Regions from separate parts of the Cellulosilyticum sp. I15G10I2 genome, predicted to be linked through region 2. Evidence: predicted binding sites of a transcription regulator. Region 2 holds the regulator's gene; the other holds the start of a gene.
The links. Region 2 encodes HrcA, which represses chaperone genes, less so after heat shock. Its sites were predicted from a motif close to TGTTAGCACTCNNNNNNNNNGAGTGCTAACA; they were not measured.

Region 1 (11,965 bases), on a different contig from region 2:
GGGAGAGCATCTGCCTTACAAGCAGAGGGTCATAGGTTCGAGCCCTATAGCGACCATGATATGCCCGAGTGGCGGAACTGGCAGACGCACAGGACTTAAAATCCTGCGGGACTTACCTCCCGTACCGGTTCGATTCCGGTCTCGGGCATATTTTTTTTGCTTTTTAAAAGCATAATATTTTTAATGTGCGCATAGCTCAGCTGGATAGAGCGTCTGACTACGGATCAGAAGGCCGAGGGTTCGAATCCTTTTGCGCACGTTTTTTCAATTTTATATAAATATTAAATTTAATATATGTTAATACTATGTGCGCATAGCTCAGCTGGATAGAGCGTCTGACTACGGATCAGAAGGCCGAGGGTTCGAATCCTTTTGCGCACGTTTTTTATTGCTTTAAAGTTAATATGTATATAAAACTAAATATGCCGACGTGGCTCAATTCATGCGAAGACCGTACTTTGGTCGAGAGGCAGAGGTACTCTGCCAAGTGAGACACATCAAGTATATGATAAACTAAATACGCCGACGTGGCTCAATTCATGCGAAGACCGTACTTTGGTCGAGAGGCAGAGGTACTCTGCCAAGTGAGACACATCAAGTATATGATAAACTAAATACGCCGACGTGGCTCAATTGGCAGAGCAGCTGACTTGTAATCAGCAGGTTATCGGTTCGAGTCCGATCGTCGGCTTAATATGGACCCTTAGCTCAGTTGGTTAGAGCATCCGGCTCATAACCGGACGGTCCTGGGTTCGAGTCCCCGAGGGTCCATTTATAAAGAACGTTTCTAAAACTATAAAATTAAGCATAAAAACAAGCTATACTATTAAGCTCAATAGTATAGCTTGTTTTAGAATTTAAAATTATTAGGAGAAGATGGTGAAAAGTATGAAGGGAAATACAATAAGAATATGTTTAATAGCTTGTGTAGCATGTATAGGCGGCAGTATGGTTTATAGTTTACAGCAATATATAACGATGAATTACGTGGTGGCTGCAACAGTTAAAATAGTTTTCTTTAGTGCATTGCCTATTGCGTACTGTACATTAGTAGAACATGTGCCTATAGAAGAAGTCCTCTTTCTTAAAGGGGATATAAAGAAGATTAAAACAGCTGTAATGTTAGGAATAGGCGTGGTAGCAGTGATACTTACAACATACGTTATTATGAAAGCCTATATAGACCTAGATTTAATTGCTAGTGAGCTAATGGCAACATCAAGCATTAATGCCAGAACTTTTCCATTTATTGCAGTGTATATTATTTTTGGCAACTCTTTTCTTGAAGAGTATTTCTTTAGGGGATTTATCTTTTTATCACTGTATAATAAAGGATATGAAAAGTTTGCTTATATTTTTTCTGCGCTGCTTTTTTCAGTATATCATGTAGCCATATTTAAAACTTGGTTTAGTATGCCTATTATGGCTCTTATACTTATAGGACTATTCGGTGGAGGGCTTATTTTTAATTATTTAGATACTAAAACAAATAGCATTCTTAATTCATGGACAGTGCATATATTCGCAGATATAGCTATTATTTTAATTGGTATTAAGATGTTTTATCTATAGCAGATAAGTCTCACTCATATTATAGCAGAGCATAAAGTAAGGCACACTAATCTAGTATGCCTTACTTTTATTATAGCGTCTATTTTTCTTTAAAAGGTGGATCTTGTACATAAATACCGGCAAGCTTTTGAATACCGCGAGGGATAGCGTCTTTAGATGTTTTCCAGTCAGCGTTACTATTTTTATAGTCATATTTATCTATAAACCAAGAAATATCCTTTTCTATTCTTTTTAGATTTTCTTCCATCATGTTAAATAAAATGGGATAAAAGACTTCTTTTTCTTTATTTGAAAATTTTATATCAGAAAGTGTTAATATATCTCCAAAATGAGAAATGCAAAACCCTTTACAATTCATAAAGAGTTGTTTGAAATCTTCGCTATGCGTTAGAAGGTGAAAAAAGGTATCCATATATCTTTTAAAGTTTTTATCAATAGAATCACATACATAACAACTTTTATTTTGATCTTTGATCCAATCACTAAGAGCACTATTGGAAGGTTCTTCTAAAGATCTTGTCTTTTTAAACTTGGACAAGAAGCCAGAATGAGAGGGGGCATAAGTAGCTATTTTTTTCTTCAAACCTTTTTGGAGCTGCACGTAGTGGGTGTGTAGCATAAGTGCCATGCCAAGACGATTGCCATACTCATACATTTTTTTATAATGTTCTTTGCAAAACCCCATATGATCTGTTTTTTCTCTAATATCATCTTCCATATAAGCACAGCCTAGTATAAAAGAAAGGGTATCTTGCTCTAGTTTGCGCTTTATAAAGCAAAAAGGACATTCATCTTCTGCTTTAAAAGCATCTGTTAAAGGAATAGTATAAATCGTATCTTTCATATAAAACTCCCTTCTGCTTATTTTATATTATAGATTCCACATTTTAAACTTTAACTTATTAACGATGTTATTTAATGTGAAATTATTCAGAGAAACAAGATTATAGTAATGAATAAACTCAGGTTTATAGGTTGTTTCTCTATATATTATAACATATTAAGAGTATAAAATATAAAAATTTTCACATTATAACTTTTAAGGCTATCAAATAAAGCAGGGAGTAGGTATAATAAAAATAATATCAAAGAAGTCAAGTGAAAAGGGCGTGTAAACATGAAAAATGTTGTAATGCTGGAGAATGTAGACTATTTTGACATAAGGCAGATCTTGGAAAGCGGACAAGTATTTCGATTTGAAAAAATATCAGACAGTAGTTATTTATTAAATGCAAAAAATAAGATTATCAAAATAATCCAGCAGGAAGACAGTAACAGCGTACTTGTGCACAATACTAATCTTGGTGAACTAGAAGAAATATGGAGTAGATATTTAGACATTACTACAGACTATAAAGATATTGTACAAAAGCTTTCTCAAAAGGATGACTATATGTCACAAGCTATAGCGTTTGGCAGTGGGATAAGAATTCTTAAACAAGACCCTTGGGAGATGCTTATATCTTTTATCTTGTCTCAAAATAAAGCCATTCCGCACATTAAACAATGCATAAGAAATATAGCACAGCAATTTGGCTTACCTATCGATGAATATGATGAATATGGTAAAGCTTATTATACCTTTCCTACACCTGAACAGCTATCTCATGCAAAAGAAGAAGATTTAAGAGCATGTAAGGTTGGTTTTAGAGCACCCTATATTTTAGATGCTTGCCAAAAAGTCTTAAATGGAGAACTTATTTTAAATGACCTTTATCTTCTCTCAGCAGAAGAAGCTAAAGAAAAACTTATGCAAGTAAAAGGTGTAGGCCCTAAGATTGCAGATTGTATATTATTATTCGCTTATTCAAAAACAGAGGTTTTTCCTACAGATGTATGGATTAAAAGAGTAATAGAAGGGATATACTTTAAAGGCAAAGATGTAAATTTATCTGAAATACAAAGCTTTGCAAAAGAGTACTTTGGAGACTTAGCAGGCTATGCACAGCAGTATTTATTTTTTTATGGAAGAGAAAATAATCTTTTTAAATAATAAAATAAAAACGAGTGAAAAAGGCTAAAAACAAAAGAAAATAAAAGAAATTTAATCAAAAGTGATTAAAAAATATTAAAATCGTAAAAAATTACATTTGCATAAATGTAATTTATACCATAATATTATAAATATGATTAGCACTCTATCAAAGTGAGTGCTAACAAAACCACAAAAATTATTTATAACTATATAAAAGGAGGTCTTTCTTAATGAATTTAAAACCATTAGCAGATCGAGTTGTTATCAAACACCTTGAAGCTGAAGAAAAAACAAAATCAGGCATTATCTTAACAGGTACTGCAAAAGAAAAACCACAAGAAGCTGTTGTAGTAGCAGTAGGACCTGGTGGCATTGTAGATGGTGAAAAGGTAGAAATGCAAGTTAAAGTTGGAGATAAAGTGATTTACTCTAAATATGCAGGTACAGATGTAACAGTAGATAAAGAAGAATACGTTATCGTTAAGCAAGGCGATATTTTAGCAATTGTAGAATAATTAAAGGGAGGCAATATAAAAATGGCAAAGCAAATTCGTTTTGGAATAGAAGCTAGAAAATCACTTCAATCAGGAGTAGATCAATTAGCAGATGCAGTAAAAGTAACTTTAGGACCAAAAGGTCGTAATGTTGTATTAGATAAATCATATGGTATACCTCTTATTACAAATGATGGAGTATCTATAGCAAAAGAAATAGAACTCGAAGATCCATTTGAAAATATCGGTGCACAACTTGTAAAAGAAGTTGCAACAAAAACAAATGACGTAGCAGGAGACGGTACAACAACAGCGACAGTACTTGCTCAAGCTATGATCACAGAAGGGCTTAAAAATGTTGCAGCAGGTGCAAATCCAATTATTATTCGTCGTGGTATGCAAGCAGCAACTCTTGTAGCAGTTGATGCTATTAAAGGCATGAGTAAACCTGTAGACAGTAAAAATCATATCGCAAGAGTAGCTGCTATTTCAGCAGGTGATGATGAAGTAGGAAATCTCATTGCTGATGCTATGGAGAAAGTATCTAATGATGGTGTAATCACTGTAGAAGAATCAAAAACAATGATTACTGAGTTAGATGTCGTAGAAGGTATGCAATTTGACAGAGGTTATTTATCTGCTTATATGGTAACAGATACAGAGAAAATGGAAGCTGTTATGGAAAATCCATATATTTTAATTACAGATAAAAAAATCACTAATATTCAAGAAATTTTACCAGTCCTTGAGCAAATTGTTCAAACAGGCGCACGTCTTCTCATTATTGCAGAAGATGTAGAAGGTGAAGCTTTATCTACATTAGTAGTTAATAAACTACGTGGTACATTTAACTGTGTGGCTGTTAAAGCACCAGGCTTTGGAGATAGAAGAAAAGAAATGCTTCAAGATATTGCAACACTTACAGGTGGAACAGTAATATCAGAAGAAGTAGGTCTAGACCTTAAAGAAGCTACGGTAGAACACTTAGGCCGTGCAGCAAGCATCAAAGTAAACAAAGAAAACACAGTTATTATAGATGGTGCTGGAGATAAAGAAGATATCAAAAACAGAGTATCTTTAATTCGTCGTCAAATAGAAGAAACAACATCAGATTTCGATAGAGAAAAACTTCAAGAAAGACTTGCGAAACTTGCAGGTGGTGTGGCAGTGATCAAAGTTGGGGCTGCTACAGAAACTGAAATGAAAGAAAGAAAACTTCGTATAGAGGATGCGCTTGCAGCAACCCGTGCAGCAGTAGAAGAAGGTATTATTGCTGGTGGTGGAAGCACCTATATTCATATTATTAAAGAAGTTGAAAAACTTATTGCTGATAAATCAGGAGACGAAAAAACAGGAGTACGTATCATCTTAAAAGCACTAGAGTCTCCACTTCGTCAAATCGTATCTAATGCAGGTCTTGAACCAGCAGTTATTATCAATAAAGTTAAAGAACTTCAAAAAGGAATGGGCTTTAATGCACTTACAGAAGACTATGTAGATATGATCGAAGGCGGCATTATTGACCCAACTAAAGTTGTAAGAAGTGCTCTTCAAAACGCTACATCAGTAGCAGCTACATTCTTAACAACAGAGTGTATTGTAGCAGATATTAAATCAAATGAACCAGCTATGCCAGCAGGTGGTATGGGCGGCATGGGCGGTATGGGGATGATGTAATTTAACATCAACCATTATTCGCACAAAAATTAATTATATAAATGAAGAGTGTCCACAATACTTTGTGGACACTCTTCATTTATTAAAGATTATATTGGGATAAAAAGTCCAAAGGCCCCAAGCGCCAGTACAATAAAAGCAAAGATCATTCTATAAACTGCAAAAATTTTCATAGGCTTTTTCTTTAGGTAATTTAAGAAGCTATCAATAACAATCAGTGCGACAATAAAAGAAACTACAAATCCAATTGCCAGAGAAGCCCATTCCATTATGGAAAGCTTAGCTCTCATCTCAAGTATATTAAGTAAGCTTTGTCCAAACATGACCGGGATAGCAAGAAAAAATGAATACTCAGCAGCTGCAACGGTTGAGAAGCCAGCTACCCAGCCCCCTATAATAGTAGAAGCTGATCTTGACATACCAGGAATAATAGATAAAACTTGAAATAGTCCTACAACAAGTGCTTGCCAAGGTTTGATAGGTGTATCTGAAAGGGACCGGTTATCATTGATTCGAAGCTTACTCTCGGCATAAATCATCCATATCCCACCTATAAATAAGGCACAGGCTACTACAAGCGGATTAAATAACTTTTCTTTAATGAAGTCATTATATTTGATACCTATTATACCTGCAGGAATACAAGAAATAAGAATCATTGTCCAAAAATAAATACCACTTTTAGCAAGCACAGTTTTTTTGCCAGGAAATAGATTTTGTATTGTATCTATTATTTTGGCACGATACAATACAACGACAGCAAGAATAGCACCAAGCTGGATGACCATATTAAACATATCCACATAATCTTTATCGGCATTGTTATAAAATTTAAGTAAATTAGAAAAAATAATAAGATGGCCCGTAGAAGATACAGGCAGAAATTCTGTTATACCTTCGATTACACCAAGAACTGCAGCTTTTAAAGCGAAAAGTAAATCCAAAATCATATCCTCCTCACGAATAATACATTTTTTAGCAGACTAGCTTATTATCAGTTTATGAAAACAAGCTATATATTTATTACTTTATTATAACACTGAATTAGAAATATAAAATAAAATCGAATAAATGTTGAAAAAACAACAGTTTTATAGTATTTTTAATATAAGTGAGATTATAAAATCTAGAGGAGCAGAGAGGAAAGTATTATGGCAGAAATTTTTAAGGAATACCTTGTTAAACAAACTAAATCAAATATGGATAATTTGGCTCAGACAGGAATTGTACTAGGAGCAGTCATTATTGCTGGCGCAGCATTTTTATTCGGAGGACAATTGATAGGGCCTATTCTTATTTTAGGTGTTTTATTTGGAGCAGCAGCCTTATTTAGCAAGTTTAATAAGGAGTATGAATATATCTTAACAAATAATGAGTTGGATATAGATGTAATCTTTAACCGGTCAAAACGCAAAAGAGTGCTTACTATTAATATGAAAGCTATAGAAATTATGGCGAGTATTCATGATGACAGGCGTAAATCAGAGCTCCAAAAAGGGAATAAGGTTATTAATGCAAGTGATGGTAAAAATGGGGCAAATACTTATGCTATTATCACCTCAAAAGACGGTACACTGTATAAAATACTTATTACACCTAATGAAGCTTTTCTAAATGAACTGCATAAACAGGCACCTCATAAGGTGTTTAAAAAAATATAAGCTATAAGTTTTTTATAGCTTATATTTTTTTACAGGTTTTAAATATAAAAGAGTTAAGAAAAATACAAAATAAACAATTATTTTAAGGATTAGTAAGATATCTTGACAACATATAAAGAGATATGGTAAAGTGTACAAAAACTCATATTTATGTTTAAATGTTCGGTTTTACGCCACTCTAAATAATCAACATATCTCCAGGAGGCTAACACATGTCAAAGATATTAAAAGAAGGTATCACATTTGACGATATCTTACTTGTACCTAATTATTCCAACATATTACCAAAGGACGTTACTTTAAACACAAAGCTTACAAAAAACATTACTATTAATATTCCTCTTATGAGTGCAGGCATGGATACAGTAACAGAAGCAACTATGGCTGTTGCAATAGCACGTCAGGGCGGTATTGGCATTATCCATAAGAACATGTCTATTAAAGAGCAAGCCGATGAAGTAGACAAAGTAAAACGTTCAGAAAATGGTGTTATAACAGACCCATTCTTTTTATCTCCAGAGCATTTTGTGTATGAAGCTAATGAACTTATGGCAAAATACAGGATATCCGGAGTCCCTATCACAGAAGGTTCTAAATTAGTAGGTATTTTAACAAATCGTGATCTTCGTTTTGAGACCAATCATAATCGTAAAATTAAAGAAGTGATGACAAGCAAAAACCTTATTACAGCACCAGAAGGAACTGATCTTCTTCAAGCTAAACAAATTTTAGCTGATCATCGTATTGAAAAACTGCCTATTGTAGATAGTGAAGGTAATCTAAAGGGATTAATTACGATTAAAGATATAGAAAAGGCAATTATGTATCCTCACTCAGCAAAAGATTCTCAGGGAAGACTTTTAGCAGGGGCAGCAGTAGGCGTTACTGGAGATGTATTAGAACGCGTAGACGCACTTGTAGCAGCCAAGGTCGATGTCGTTACAGTAGATACGGCTCATGGCCATTCACAAGGCGTTATGGATACAGTTAGAAGTATCAAGGCAAAATATCCGCAGCTTCAAGTTATAGCCGGGAATGTAGCGACAGCAGAAGCAACACTAGCACTTATTGATGCGGGGGCAGATGCTGTTAAGGTAGGGATTGGACCAGGTTCTATTTGTACAACCCGTGTTGTAGCTGGAGTTGGAGTACCACAGATCACAGCAGTAGAAGACTGTGCAAAGGTAGCAAGACCTTATGGCGTGCCTATTATAGCAGATGGTGGTATTAAATATTCAGGCGATATAGTAAAAGCAATTGGTGTAGGAGCAAGTGTCTGTATGATGGGTTCTATGCTTGCTGGATGTGAAGAAAGCCCAGGAGAAATTGAGCTTTATCAAGGCAGAAAATATAAGGTTTATAGAGGTATGGGCTCTATAGCAGCTATGGAAAAAGGAAGTAAAGACAGATATTTCCAAAATGATGCCAAAAAACTCGTTCCAGAAGGTGTAGAGGGACGTGTTGCTTATAGAGGCTATTTATCAGATACGATTTTTCAGCTTATCGGAGGACTTCGTGCAGGTATGGGCTATGCAGGTTCAGCAAGTATTGAAGAGCTTCAGGAAAAAGCAACTTTCGTTAAAATTACAAGTGCAGGACTTAAAGAAAGTCATCCTCATGATATTCATATTACAAAAGAAGCACCAAACTACAGTATAGAATACTAATTAAAGGAGATTACAAGCATGGAACATGAACTGGTTATAGTTCTTGACTTTGGTGGACAGTACAATCAGCTTATTGCAAGACGTGTTAGAGAAAGTAATGTATATTGTGAAGTACATCCTTATAATATTGGTTTAGATAAAATTAAAGAAATGAATCCAAAAGGTATTATTTTTACAGGTGGGCCGAATAGTGTATATGGTGAAGAATCACCTCTTTGTGATAAAGGAATTTTTGAATTAGGGATTCCAATACTGGGGATTTGTTATGGTTCTCAGCTTATGGCACACCTTTTAGAGGGAAAAGTAGTAACAGCACCAGTAAGTGAGTATGGTAAAACAGAAGTTAACGTCAATACTGGGTCGAAATTATTTGAAGGCATATCACCTTCTACAATTTGTTGGATGAGTCATACAGATTATATCGAAACAGCACCAGAAAACTTTATAGTTACAGCGCATACACCAGTATGTCCAGTGGCTGGCATGGAGTATGTGGAAAAAGGACTTTATGCAGTTCAATTCCATCCAGAAGTTATGCATACACAAGAAGGCATGAAGATGCTTTCAAACTTTGTGCATAACGTTTGCGAATGCAAAGGTGACTGGAAAATGGATTCTTTTGTAGAAACAAGCATCGAAGCACTTCGTGAGAAAATAGGTAGCGGAAAAGTATTATGTGCGCTATCAGGAGGAGTAGACTCTTCAGTAGCTGCTGTTATGCTCTCTAAGGCTATTGGTAAACAGCTTACTTGCGTATTTGTAGATCATGGGTTACTTAGAAAAGATGAAGGTGATGAAGTAGAAGCTGTATTTGGGCCAAAAGGACATTATGACCTTAACTTTATCCGTGTCAATGCACAAGATAGATTCTATGAAAAATTAAAAGGCATTGAAGAACCAGAGGCTAAAAGAAAAATCATTGGTGAAGAGTTTATTCGTGTATTCGAAGAAGAGGCTAAGAAAATTGGTTCTGTTGATTTCTTAGTTCAAGGAACAATTTATCCAGATGTGATTGAAAGTGGTCTTGGTAAATCAGCAGTGATTAAGTCACACCACAATGTAGGCGGACTTCCAGATTGTGTAGACTTTAAAGAAATTATTGAGCCATTACGTCTGTTATTTAAAGACGAAGTACGTAGAGCCGGCTTGGAACTCGGTATTCCGGAATACCTTGTATTTAGACAACCTTTCCCAGGTCCAGGTCTTGGTATTAGAATCATCGGTGATGTTACACCAGAAAAAGTAAAAATTGTACAAGAAGCAGATTTTATTTATCGTGAAGAGATCTCAAAAGCAGGCATCGCAAAAGAGATTGGTCAGTACTTTGCAGCCCTTACTAATATGCGTTCAGTAGGTGTCATGGGGGATGAAAGAACTTATGACTATGCTATTGCACTTCGTGCCGTAACCACAAGCGACTTCATGACAGCAGAATCAGCAGAGCTTCCATGGGAAGTCCTTGGCAAAGTAACAACTAGAATTGTAAATGAAGTAAAAGGGGTTAACCGTGTTATGTATGACTGCACAGGAAAACCACCGGCAACTATTGAGTTTGAATAGAATGAATTGGTATAAATAAATTAAAGTGGCTATGACTTTATGAGGGATAAGGTTGTAGTCACTTTTGTATATGGAAAGATAATCTAGATTTGCAGAAGAAATAATATATTACAAACAACTTCTAGGAGAAAATATGAGATTAGATAAATTTTTAGCAGAGGCATCAGTGGGAACGAGGAAAACCGTTCGAACCTATGTAAAAGAAGGTAAGGTAATCGTTAATGATCAAGTGATAGTGGAACCGGCAGTGCAAATTGACCCAATTGCTGATGTTGTAAAATATCTTAGCAAAGAGGTTATTCATACAGGAAAATTGTATTATATGTTTCATAAACCTGCAGGGTGTATTACTGCAAGAAAAGATGCAAAAAGTAAAACGGTACTAGATTATTTTGAAAATGTTAACATAAATGGTCTGTTTCCTGTCGGAAGGTTAGATAAAGATACAGAAGGATTATTGTTTTTGACTAATGATGGAGACTTTAATCATCAGTTAATGTGCCCAGAAAAGCATGTTGAAAAAAAGTACTTTTTTTGGGCATTTGGTGCGTTACACTCCGAAGATAAGAAACGATTGGAGACAGGAATTTGTATTGGAGAAGATGAAACACTGACAAAGCCCGCAAAGATTGAAGTATTAAAAGAAGGGATGTATCATGAACTTAAAAATGAAATGGACATTGGAAAATTTATAAATAAGAAGAAAAATCTTTATGAGCAGTCTGTTATCTCCGGATATCTTACAATTTCAGAAGGGCGTAAACATCAAGTAAAGCGTATGTTAAAGGCTGTGGGGTGTTATGTAGTTTACCTAAAGAGAATTTCTATTGGTGGGATAATGTTAGACAAATCACTTGAAAAGGGGGAGTATAGAGTAGTGACAGAACAAGAAATACAGAAGTTAATAGAAAATCAAGGCTGCATCGGGTCGTGGCAAGATGAAGAGGCAGGAATAAATCGTAACTAAGACAGTATTATTTTTATATTGTAAAAAATAAGTTTATACAATATACTAAAATTAAATTAAATGATAAAATTAGGAGGTAAAATCAATGAAAAAAGCAATTAAAGTAAAAAATATTGATAATATACAAAAGATAAATCAAGTTGTAAGTAAGTATCCATATGATATATGGATTCATAGTAAAAGTGGAATGGTAGATGCAAAATCAATTCTCGGTATTTTTGCACTTAGTTTAAATGAAGAATTATTTCTTGTAACTGATGATGATGTGGATGCAAAAGGTTTATACAGTGAACTGGCAGAATATATGGATGTAGAATAGCAAATCGAATTTCAGAAGTATATATAAATATAAAAGTGGCTATAGCTTTGTAAAAATCAAAGTTATAGCCACT
Region 2 (11,965 bases):
AGGTAATGTAGAAGTACCGCAACAAGCATTTATGAGTGTACTCAAGCTAGATGAATAGAGGGCGTTTATGAAAATAGGCATTTATATTCATATACCATTTTGTATTTCGAAATGTTATTACTGTGATTTTTTATCTTTTCCAAAACCGGAAATACAATCTGATTATTGTAGGGTACTGATTGAAGAAATAAAAAATCAAGCTAAGCTTATTTATAAAAAGCATACAATTAAGACTATATTTATTGGTGGCGGCACACCTATGATGCTTCCACCCCTTTTATTGGATGAAATATGCCTTACGATCACTGAGCACTTTATACTAGAGACTGATGTAGAATGGACAATAGAAGCTAATCCGGGCACAATTACAGCAGATTGTATGCATATTATCAATGCATATCCTATTAATCGCATAAGTTTAGGCCTACAATCTACGCATAATAGATTACTTAAGCTCATTGGACGCAGACATACCTTTGAAGAGTGGGCCAAAAGTATTTCGCTATTAAAAGAAAATACAACATGCAGTCTAAACTCAGATATTATGTTTGCACTGCCTACGCAAACGCTAGCAGAGTTTCAAGAAACCTTAGAAGTAGTAGCCTCTTATGATTTAGACCATATATCTCTCTATGCACTTATTATCGAAGAAGGAACAAGATTTTGGGAAATGTATCAACAAGGAGAGTTTGAGCTTATTGATGAAGAGACTGATAGAAAAATGTACCATTATGCAAAAGCGTATCTCAAGAGCCTCGGCTATATGCAGTATGAAATCTCTAACTGGTCAAAGCCGAGAAAAGCTTGTAAACATAATATCCTTTATTGGAAAAGAGAGCCTTATATAGGTATTGGACTTGGAGCCCATTCTTTTTTTGAAGGCATTAGATATCATAATGAAACCAAAATGGAAAAATACCTTCAATCAAGTGGACAAATCCAGTATCTTAAACGAGAACAAGAGGTAATAAGTCAAGAGGTGGCCATGCAAGAGTTTATGTTTTTAGGACTTCGAATGACTGAAGGAATAAGTATTACTGATTTTAATAAAACATTTAAAACAGATCTATTTAATGTTTATAAAAGCCAAATAAATAAGTGGATAAAACTTAAAATACTTGTAAAAAATAAGGATAACCTCTTTTTATCGGACTATGGTATGGACATCTGCAATGAGGTTTTTAGTTCTTTTTTATAATTATAAAAATTATTTATTAGGTTATTGACAGATTTTAAAAATAGTGATATCTTTATTTTATAGTTAGCACTCAAGCTTAGTGAGTGCTAACAAAGCAAAAGGAAGTGATGTTATGGACATGAATGAAAGAAAAGTAAGAATACTTGAAGCAATCATTCGTGATTATATACAAACGGGTGATCCAGTAGGTTCCAGAACAATTTCTAAAAAATATGATTTAGGGATTAGTTCTGCTACGATAAGAAACGAGATGGCAGACCTCGAAGACTTAGGGTTTATTATGCAGCCTCACACTTCCGCAGGCAGAATACCTTCTGATAAAGGATACAGATTATATGTAGATACGCTTATGGAAAGAAAACATGTTAATCCTGATGTGGAGCGTATTATTACTGAAATGATTAAGCAAAAGATCAATCGAATTGATATGCTCGTTGAAGAAACAGCAAAACTTATTGCTATGCTTACAAATTATGCAACTATTGCATCGGCAGCACCTATTGCTCAAACAACGATTAAACATTTACAGCTTGTTCCTATTGACGATAAAAGTGTTGCATGTGTTATTGTAACAGATACTAATATTGTTAAGAATCACATCATAAGAACGCCTAAAGAATTAAACTTTCATCTTTGTATGCAGTTAACTAATATTTTAAATGAATGTTTAAAGGGTACAACGCTTACAGAAATCAGCTTGCATAAAATTAGAATATCTATAGAAGAAAAGCTGAAAGATTATAGTGATATAGCTGCCAGTGTATTAGAAGTTATTTATGATACTTTAAGACAAGAAGATATACCTAATATTTCCATAAGAGGTGTTAATAATATACTAGATCTTCAAGAGTTTAGTGATAGAGAAAAAATTAGAGATATATTTAAACTTTTTGAGGAAAAATTACATCTTGTAAAACTTTTAGATCATAATCCGAAAAATAAAACTACTATTCGGATAGGCCAGGAAAATATATATACACCAATGAAAGATTGTAGTATTATCACGACAAGCTATACTATTGGAGGCTATACATTAGGTAATATAGGGATTATTGGCCCTACCCGTATGGACTATGGTCAAGTTGTATCCGTTTTAGAGTATGTTACAAATCATATTACAAACATGCTTAATGAATTTGATGATTCTTAAAAAAGTTACGTGATTCATTATGCAGAAAGGGTGAAAAAATGGAGGATAACAAAAATATAATAGATCATGAAAATGAGATTATTGATGAAGAAACAGTAAATCAAGATCAGAACGATAAATCTATTATTGAGGATGAAGTATCTCAAGAAGAACCAGCTAAAAATGAGGAAGCAGCAAAAACTCAGGCACAAGAAGAAAATGATAAAGCAGCTGAGTATTTAGAACGTCTTCAAAGATTAATGGCTGAATTTGATAACTATAGAAAACGCAGCCAAAAAGAAAAAGCAGATGCCTATGACTTTGCAGTAGGGGGAACAGTAGTTGAACTGCTTCCAATTATAGATAATTTCGAAAGAGCACTCAAAGTAGAATCAGAAGATAAAGCCTTTTATGAAGGCGTTACAATGATATATAAACAATTCATTGGTTTTCTTGAAAATATCAATGTAACACCTATTGAAGCGAAAGATCAAGTATTTGATCCTAATCTTCACAATGCTATCTTGCATATCGAAGATGAAAATTATGGAGAAAATATAGTAGTAGAAGAGCTTCAGAAAGGGTATTTATATAAAGAAAAAGTAATTAGACATAGTATGGTTAAAGTTGCCAATTAATAGTTAGGAGGATGAAAATCATGGGAAAAATTATAGGAATCGATTTAGGTACAACAAATTCATGTGTTTCAGTTATGGAGGGTGGTAAGCCTGTTGTTATTGTAAATGCTGATGGTGGCAGAACAACGCCTTCAGTAGTTGGTTTTACTAAAAGTGGAGAACGTCTAGTAGGTGATGTGGCTAAACGTCAAGCTATTACTAATCATGACAGAACAGTAATGTCTATTAAAAGACATATGGGAACTAATTATAGAGTAAGTATTGATGGTAAGGATCTTTCACCACAAGAAATATCTGCTATTATTCTTCAGAAATTAAAGGCAGATGCCGAAAGTCATTTAGGAGAATCAGTAACAGAAGCAGTTATCACTGTACCTGCCTATTTTACTGATAGTCAGCGTCAGGCTACAAAAGATGCTGGTCGTATTGCAGGTCTCGATGTAAAACGTATTATTAATGAACCTACAGCAGCAGCACTCGCATATGGTCTTGATAATGAACATGAGCAAAAAATTATGGTATACGACCTTGGAGGTGGAACATTTGATGTTTCCATTATTGATATAGGTGATGGCGTTATAGAAGTTCTAGCAACAAGCGGAGACAATCGCTTAGGTGGAGACGATTTTGATCAAAAAGTTATTGATTATTTAGTGCAAGAATTCAAAAAAATGGAAGGCAATGATTTATCATCAGATAAAATTGCAATGCAAAGATTAAAAGAAGCTTCTGAAACAGCTAAAAAAGAACTTTCTTCAAAAACAAGTACATCTATCTTAATTCCTTTTATTTGTGAAGGAAAAAGTTTAGATATTACACTTACACGTGCTAAATTTGATGAGCTTACTTCAGATCTCGTAGAACGTACAATGGGACCAGTAAGACGTGCATTAGATGATGCGGGACTTAACGCATCAGAACTTGATAAAATCCTATTAGTAGGTGGCTCAACACGTATACCAGCTGTTCAAGATGCTGTAAAACGTTTGACAGGAAAAGAACCTTTTAAAGGTATTAATCCAGATGAGTGTGTTGCTATTGGTGCAGCCATTCAAGGAGGTAAACTTGCAGGAGATGCAGGAGCTGGAGATATTTTACTTCTTGACGTTACACCTCTTTCACTTGGAATTGAAACATTAGGTGGGGTAGCGACAGTTCTTATCCCAAGAAACACAACAATTCCTACAAAGAAAAGTCAAGTATTCTCAACCGCCGCAGATAATCAACCAGCTGTTGATATTCATGTTGTTCAAGGTGAGAGACCAATGGCTAGAGATAATAAAACACTTGGTAATTTTAAATTAGATGGGATTATGCCTGCAATGCGCGGTGTACCACAAATTGAAGTAACTTTTGATATTGATGCTAATGGTATTGTTAAAGTATCTGCAAAAGACTTAGGAACTGGTAAAGAACAACACATTACCATTACAGCAAGCACTAACTTAAGTGATGATGAAATCAATAAAGCAGTACAAGAAGCTGAAAAGTTTGCAGAAGAAGATAAAAAACGTAAAGAAACAATAGATCTTAAAAATGAAGCAGACAGCATGGTTTTCCAAACTGAAAAAATGATGAAAGATATGGAAGATAAACTTGATGCTGCGGATAAGTCAAAGGTAGAGGATAGTCTGAATAAGTTAAAAGAACTTAATAGTAAGTTTACTGTTGAAACAATGACAGATGCTGATATTTCAGAACTTAAAGCTGCAAAAGAGGAACTCACAAACGTTTTCTATGCGATATCAGAAAAACTTTATAGTCAGGCAGCTCCAGGTGCAGAGGGCGCTGATATGAACACTGGAGCAGGCAGTGCCCCTAATGATGATGTAATTGATGCTGATTTTAAAGAAGAATAATAATGCAGAAAACGGTCAAAGAGTAATGCTCTTTGACTGTTTCTGTGTTAATGTTTTGTAAAATAAACTGATATGTAGTAATATATAGAGATGAGATTTTGAAAATATCTGATTTGGGTGGTGAAATGTGTGGAAAAAAGAGATTATTATGATATTCTGGGAGTATCAAAAGGAGCTCAGGATACTGATATAAAAAAAGCTTATAGAAAAGTTGCTAAAAAATATCATCCGGATGCAAATCCTGATAACAAAGAGGCTGAATCAAAATTTAAAGAGGCAACAGAGGCTTATGAAGTATTAAGTGATGAGCAAAAAAGAGCTGCTTATGATAGATATGGACATAGCGCTTTTGATCAAACAGCTGGTGGTGGCGGTTTCTCAGGTGGGTTTGATACAGATTTTGATATGAATGATATATTTGGAAGTGTATTTGGAGACATATTTGGTGGGGGAGGACGCAGAAGACCAAGCGGACCTATGCCTGGGGCTGATATCAGACAGACTATTCAAATTGCATTTGAAGAAGCTGCTTTTGGATGTGAGAAAGAAATTACTGTTAATACCTCTGAAACATGTGCGACTTGCCATGGAAGCAAAGCTAAACCGGGTACAAGTGCTGTTCATTGCAGTAAGTGTGGTGGAACAGGGCAGATACGTGTAACGCAACGAACAATTTTAGGAGCTATGCAAAGCGTTCAGACTTGTGATGCGTGTCATGGTCAGGGCAAAATTATTAAAGAACCTTGTACAACTTGTCATGGACAAGGAAAAGTAAGAGTTCAGAAAAAAGTAACCATAAGTATACCAGCAGGTATTGACCATGGTCAAACCTTAAGGGTGTCTGGTAAAGGAGAAATAGGGGAAGTAGGGGCTCCAGCAGGTGACTTGCTTGTTACAATCTCCATCAAACCGCATGAGGTTCTGGAAAGAAAAGGAAATGATGTATACATGCGTATGCCAATTAGTTTTGCACAAGCAGCACTTGGGGCAGAATTATCTATTCCTACTTTGGATGGTAATGTCAAATTTTCAATACAAGCCGGCACACAGACATCTACAACCTTCAGACTTCAAAGCAAAGGTATTCCTAATATACGTAATAAGAAATACCGTGGTGATCAGTACGTAGAAGTTTACATCGTTGTGCCAAAGAATTTAACCGATAAGCAAAAGAATATCATTAGAGATTTTGAAAACGAGACAGGTGACCAAACAGAAGAATCTAAAAAAGGTTGGCAAAATATATTTAAGAAAAAATAAAAAGTTTCAAATAAAAAAACTTCCTTTTTAATACTGTATGTTTAAAGGGAAGTTTTTTAGTGAATGAAAACATTATTCTTCAGTAGTACGTTCTTCGATTGGGTCAGATACAACTTCAGTAGTGATAATAGCCTCATCAAAAGTTGATTTTTGGGATTCTAAATGAACAGTGGCAGCCTTAACTAGTTTACGCAGCGGACCAAAAAGAATATAAATAACGGCTATATAAAGGATAACCCTAAGCACAATTTCAAGAAGAGGAATAAATTGTATAGCAGAGTATAATGCTGAGTACATTGGATTCATCTTAAAACACCTCCTTAATTAAATTTTCTAAATATCCCTATTTATCATATACTATTTAGTAAGAAATTAAAATATTATTTTAAAAAAAGATATAATAGTTTATTAATTATAAGTTGTTTAGATAAATCTACTAAGTGCTTGAATAAATGTACGGGGTGTCATATAATTTAAATAAATTTGAATATGGAGATGAAGCAATGAACTGGTTAGAGGTTACAATATATACTTCAAAGCAAGGACTTGAGATTATAACAGGCGTATTATTACAATTAGGCGTAACAGGATTTGTTGTGCAAGACCCTGATGATTTTGATGAATTTTTAAAAGGTTGGGGAACTGAGTGGGATTATATGGACGAGGAAGTTGAAAAATTAAAGGATAGCGAAACAAGTATTACGGTCTATTTTGCAGATAATATGCAGGGTAATGAGACATTTGTTGAGCTTAAGAACATACTAGCCAGACTAAAAGCTTCAGATACCGAACAGAATTATGGGGAATTAACTTTAGAACTCGGCAATGTAAATGAGGAAGATTGGGCTAATAATTGGAAACAGTATTTTAAACCTTTCGAAGTAGGTGAAAAATTTGTAATTAAACCTTCTTGGGAAGAATATAAAGGACAAACTAATCGCATGATTTTAGAGATTGATCCTAATTCTAGCTTTGGAACAGGACAGCACTATACTACTCAGCTCTGTATTTGTCAACTTGAGAAATCTATTACACAAGATTGTAGGGTATTAGATATGGGATGCGGTAGCGGGATTCTTTCTGTAGCTGCAGTTTTACTCGGGGCAAAAGAAGTGACGGCAGTTGATATTGATCAAAATTCTGTGAATATAGCAGAGGATAATTTTAAGAAAAATAATATTTCTTCTAATACTTTTAAAACATATTGCGGTAATGTCATAGAAAATAACGACTTAGCTGAGGCGATTAGTTCAGAAGGGTATGATATTGTTGTTGCTAATATTGTCGCTGATGTTATTTTGTTTATGAAAGATATATTTGGAAAATTTTTAAAACCACAGGGCATTCTGATAGCTTCTGGTGTTATAGGTGAAAGATCAAAAGAAGTTGAGGAAGCCTTACAAGAGAGTGGCTTTGAGATTGATGAAATAACGGAAAAAAATGATTGGGTTGCGATTACAGCACACTTAAAATAAAATATCACTTAAGAAAAGGTATTTATTATGGCAAAATTTTTTGTGGATCATGGAGCAATTGATCAAGATTATATTTTAATTACAGGAACAGATGTAAAACATATTAAAAATGTACTCAGATTAACTGAAGGCAAAGAAATTTTAATTAATGATAGACAAGGTAAGGATTATCAGTGTATAATAAAAAAAATGGATACGGATGTCATATATGCTAAAATTAAGCATGTTTTATTATGTGAAACAGAACCAGCAGTAGAAACGATTTTATTTCAATCCCTTGTAAAAGGTGAAAAAATGGAGTTTGTGATTCAAAAAAGTGTAGAAATTGGTGTTACTAAAATTATTCCTATATGTACAGAACGATGTATTGTGAAAATGGAATCTGATACTAAGATTAAGAATAAATTAGATAGATGGAATAAGATAGCTGAAAGTGCGGCGAAACAAAGTAAAAGAGGTATTGTCCCAGAAGTTTTAAAACCTATTTTGTTTAAAGAAGCTATACTCTATGCCAGAGATCAGTATGAAGTTTCATGTATACCTTTTGAGAATGAGCATGCTCATCATATTAAGGCTTTTTTAAGAGCCTCTAATTATCAATCTATAGGTGTGTTTATTGGTCCGGAAGGTGGATTTACAGAAGAAGAAATTGAATTTGCTAAATGCAAAAATATTTTGCCCGTTACACTAGGCAAACGTATACTGCGCAGCGAAACAGCAGGACTTGTTGTTCTTGCTAATATTATGTATGAAATGGGTGGTAGTTGACGATGAATGATGTAACTTTTCTAGTAGTAGACGATGCAATATTTATGAGAACCGTACTTAAAAAGATGCTTACAGAAGCAGGTTTTAAAGTAATCGGCGAGGCAGGAAATGGTGTTCAAGCTATTGAAATGGCAGAAGAACTAAAGCCTGATATTGTTACATTAGATATTACAATGCCAGAGATGGATGGTATTGAAGCCATAGAGAAAATATTGCAGGTAAGCCCAGATACAAAAATAATTATGTGTTCGGCTATGGGGCAGCATTCTAAAGTTGTAGAAGCTATTAAAAGAGGTGCCAGAGACTTTGTAGTTAAACCCTTTGAAAAAACTCGTGTTTTGCAAGCTATTTATAATGTCATGAATAGATAAAAAAATGAGGGGAAGATACCCTCATTTTTTATGTAAGTGATAAATGAAAGAGGAAAAGGTTATGAAAGAAATCTATTTAGATAATGCATCAACAACAAAGCCGCTTAAGCAGGTAGCAGATGCGGTTGCAGATATTATGATAAATATCTATGGGAATCCTTCTTCTTTGCATAAAAAAGGGATTGAAGCGGAAACTATTATTAAAAATGCGAGTGTATTTCTAGCTAAAGTACTAGGCTGTGCACAAGATGAAATGATCTATACATCTGGAGGTACCGAAAGTAATAATATGGCTATCATAGGTACAAGTTTGGCTTATAGAAGAAGAGGTAATAAAATTATTACTACAGCCATTGAGCATCCATCAGTCCTTGAACCTTTTAAGTATTTAAAATCTCAAGGATTTGAAATCTGCATGATTCCAGTTAGTAAAGAAGGCTATATTGACCTTGAAGCTTTAGAGGAAGCTATAGATGAGCAAACTATTTTAGTCAGCATTATGCATGTTAATAATGAAATTGGAACCGTTCAGCCGCTGGAACAGATTGGTACACTGATTAAACAAAAGCATAAAGAAACACTTTTTCATGTGGATGCCGTGCAGTCTTTTAGTAAAATACCGATTCATGTAAAAAAGGATAAGATTGACTTATTATCAGTAAGTGCACATAAATTTTATGGTCCAAGAGGTATTGGTTTTCTCTATAAAAGCAAACAAGTTCGACTAAATCCTCTTATTTATGGAGGCGGACAGCAAAAGGACTTGCGTTCCGGCACAGAAAACACACCTGGTATTGCAGGGATGTTAGAGGCTTGCAAGTATGTTACTGAGAATAAGAAACAAATTAACGCAGAATATCTTGATGCTAAAACCTATTTAGCAAATGAAATTTTAGCACATATACCAGATACATTTATTAATGGACCATCTGTTTCTCAGGGAGCTCCACATATTTTAAATATTGGATTTAGAAATGTACGTGCTGAGGTTTTACTGCATGCTTTAGAACACAATGGAATTTATGTCTCATCAGGCTCTGCCTGTGCTTCTAATAAAAAGAGTCATAGCCACGCCCTTATGGCGATTGGTAATCACAAAGATGACTTTGATAATGCAATAAGGTTTTCCTTTGGGTTAGATATTACTAAAGAAGATCTTGACAATACACTTCAAGTATTAAAAGAACAAGTTGCATTGCTTAGAAGATATACCTTAGGAGGAAAACAACGATGAAAAAAGTCTTTTTAGTTAAATATGGTGAGATAGCTATTAAAGGGAAGAATAGATACTTATTTGAAAATAGATTAGTGGATAATATAAAAAAGAATCTTAAAGAACTAGGTCACTTTGTTACAAAAAAAGAGCAGGGCAGAATTATGGTAGAACCTATAGAAGATACTTTGATTGATGAACGCGCAGTAATTGATAAACTTAGCCGTATTTTTGGTATAGTTGGAATAGCGTATGGGTTAAAAGAAGAAGAAGTATCTATGGAGGCTATTAAAAGACTTGCCTATGCCCAAATGAATAAAGAGTGTTCAAATCAAGCGATAACTTTTAAAGTAGAAACAAGAAGAGCAGATAAGCGCTTTCCTCTTAATTCTATGGAAGTTAGTGCACAAATAGGAGAATATCTTTTAACTGAATTACAAGGAAAGGTAAAAGTAGATGTGCATCATCCAGATGTACTACTCATGGTAGAACTACGTAGCAGTGCATATGTCTATGCTACAACTTATAAGGGGGCAGGTGGCATGCCTTATGGCACCAATGGACAAGCGACACTTCTTTTATCTGGTGGCATAGATAGCCCAGTAGCGGGATGGATGGTTGCAAAACGTGGTGTCGAAATTGATGCAGTTTATTTTCACAGTCCACCCTATACTAGTGAAAGAGCAAAAGATAAGGTTGTTGATTTAGCTAAAAAAGTCGCTCAGTATACAGGCAGTATGAAAGTACATGTAGTGCCTTTTACAGAAATACAGATGACCATTTATGAAAAATGCCCTCATATACAGTTGACACTCATTATGCGCAGAATTATGATGAGAATTGCTGAAAAGATCGCTAGGATGAATAACAGTAAGGCACTTATAACAGGAGAAAGCATTGGGCAGGTTGCAAGTCAAACTTTACAAAGTTTAGTTGTGACAGATCATGTGGTGAATATGCCGGTATTTCGTCCTTTGATCGGATTTGATAAAGAGGAGATTGTTCAAATTTCTAAAAAAATAGACACGTATGAGACGTCTATTTTACCTTATGAAGACTGCTGTACCATATTTGTGCCTAAACATCCAGAAACAAAACCGCGCTTAGATATTATTGAAAACTCTGAAGAAATTCTAAAGGATACGCTTGAACAAATGATAGAAAGCGCCATAAGCCAGATGGAAATCATTCAAATTATTTAAAAGCCCATAGAGATGGGCTTTTAAATAGGTGTTTATTGGTGAATAAATGCGTTTAGTTTTGAAATTATTTCATCTGCATAGTTATCGTTATAAATATCTAAACGCAATGGTTTGCTAAGATCCAAGCTGAAAATACCCATAATAGACTTGGCATCAATAATGTAGCGTCCAGACGATAAATCAAAGTCGCCATCATAAATATTTATAAGATTAACAAATTGCTTTACCTTTTCAATTGAATTAAGTGAAATAGTAATGGATTTCATGTACGGCCCTCCTAATAACATTATATTTAATTATGATATGATAAATTTAGATAAAAATACATGAAAATATTTTTAAGCTACTTGTATAATATATTTTGATATGAAGATTGTCAATATGAAAGAGGTGAAATATTGAGAAAAGCAGCATTCTATACCTTAGGGTGTAAAGTTAATCAATATGATACAGAATCAGTCTTAGAAGATTTTAAGGCGGAAGGCTATCAGATTGTTGATTTTAATGATTTTGCGGATGTATATGTAGTGAATACATGTACAGTTACTCACTTAAGTGATAGGAAATGTAGACAAATGCTTAGAAAGACAAAAAAAATAAACCCAGAAAGTATACTTGTTGCTATGGGATGTTATGCTCAGATAGCAGGAGATGGTATCAAGGAACAAGTTGATGAAATAGATATTATAGTAGGCACAAATAAACGCAGTCAAATTGCACAGTTGGTTAGAGAATACTATGCAGGTATTAATAAAGAGATTAATCTTGTTTCTGACATTATGACTGTTGATGAGTTTGAAGAGCTTAAGATCTCTGATATGGGTGAGCGTACAAGGGTTTACTTAAAAATAC

Region 1: a site for HrcA is predicted at 3,701-3,731, ahead of BN3326_RS16205 (co-chaperone GroES). Genes of this name have one in related genera too.

Annotation. Positions count from the first base shown of each region.
Region 1 covers NZ_FMMP01000016.1:184,203-196,167, reverse strand. Annotated here, with positions in the region: tRNA gene BN3326_RS16250 (tRNA-Val) at 1-56, shown strand, start outside; tRNA gene BN3326_RS16245 (tRNA-Leu) at 63-148, shown strand; tRNA gene BN3326_RS16240 (tRNA-Arg) at 186-259, shown strand; tRNA gene BN3326_RS16235 (tRNA-Arg) at 308-381, shown strand; tRNA gene BN3326_RS16230 (tRNA-Thr) at 619-691, shown strand; tRNA gene BN3326_RS16225 (tRNA-Ile) at 698-771, shown strand; gene BN3326_RS16220 (CPBP family intramembrane glutamic endopeptidase) at 889-1,572, shown strand; gene BN3326_RS16215 (DUF6062 family protein) at 1,652-2,416, opposite strand; gene BN3326_RS16210 (DNA-3-methyladenine glycosylase family protein) at 2,690-3,565, shown strand; gene BN3326_RS16205 (co-chaperone GroES) at 3,778-4,062, shown strand; gene groL (chaperonin GroEL) at 4,084-5,718, shown strand; gene BN3326_RS16195 (undecaprenyl-diphosphate phosphatase) at 5,808-6,662, opposite strand; gene BN3326_RS16190 (DUF6106 family protein) at 6,870-7,379, shown strand; gene guaB (IMP dehydrogenase) at 7,592-9,046, shown strand; gene guaA (glutamine-hydrolyzing GMP synthase) at 9,065-10,606, shown strand; gene BN3326_RS16175 (pseudouridine synthase) at 10,740-11,573, shown strand; gene BN3326_RS16170 (HPr family phosphocarrier protein) at 11,659-11,892, shown strand.
Region 2 covers NZ_FMMP01000006.1:931,836-943,800, reverse strand. Annotated here, with positions in the region: gene lepA (translation elongation factor 4) at 1-58, shown strand, start outside; gene hemW (radical SAM family heme chaperone HemW) at 68-1,198, shown strand; gene hrcA (heat-inducible transcriptional repressor HrcA) at 1,311-2,348, shown strand; gene grpE (nucleotide exchange factor GrpE) at 2,387-2,965, shown strand; gene dnaK (molecular chaperone DnaK) at 2,986-4,824, shown strand; gene dnaJ (molecular chaperone DnaJ) at 4,954-6,084, shown strand; gene BN3326_RS04625 (hypothetical protein) at 6,157-6,390, opposite strand; gene prmA (50S ribosomal protein L11 methyltransferase) at 6,588-7,559, shown strand; gene BN3326_RS04615 (RsmE family RNA methyltransferase) at 7,587-8,327, shown strand; gene BN3326_RS04610 (response regulator) at 8,330-8,698, shown strand; gene BN3326_RS04605 (cysteine desulfurase family protein) at 8,760-9,932, shown strand; gene thiI (tRNA uracil 4-sulfurtransferase ThiI) at 9,929-11,113, shown strand; gene BN3326_RS04595 (HPr family phosphocarrier protein) at 11,146-11,379, opposite strand; gene mtaB (tRNA (N(6)-L-threonylcarbamoyladenosine(37)-C(2))-methylthiotransferase MtaB) at 11,512-11,965, shown strand, end outside.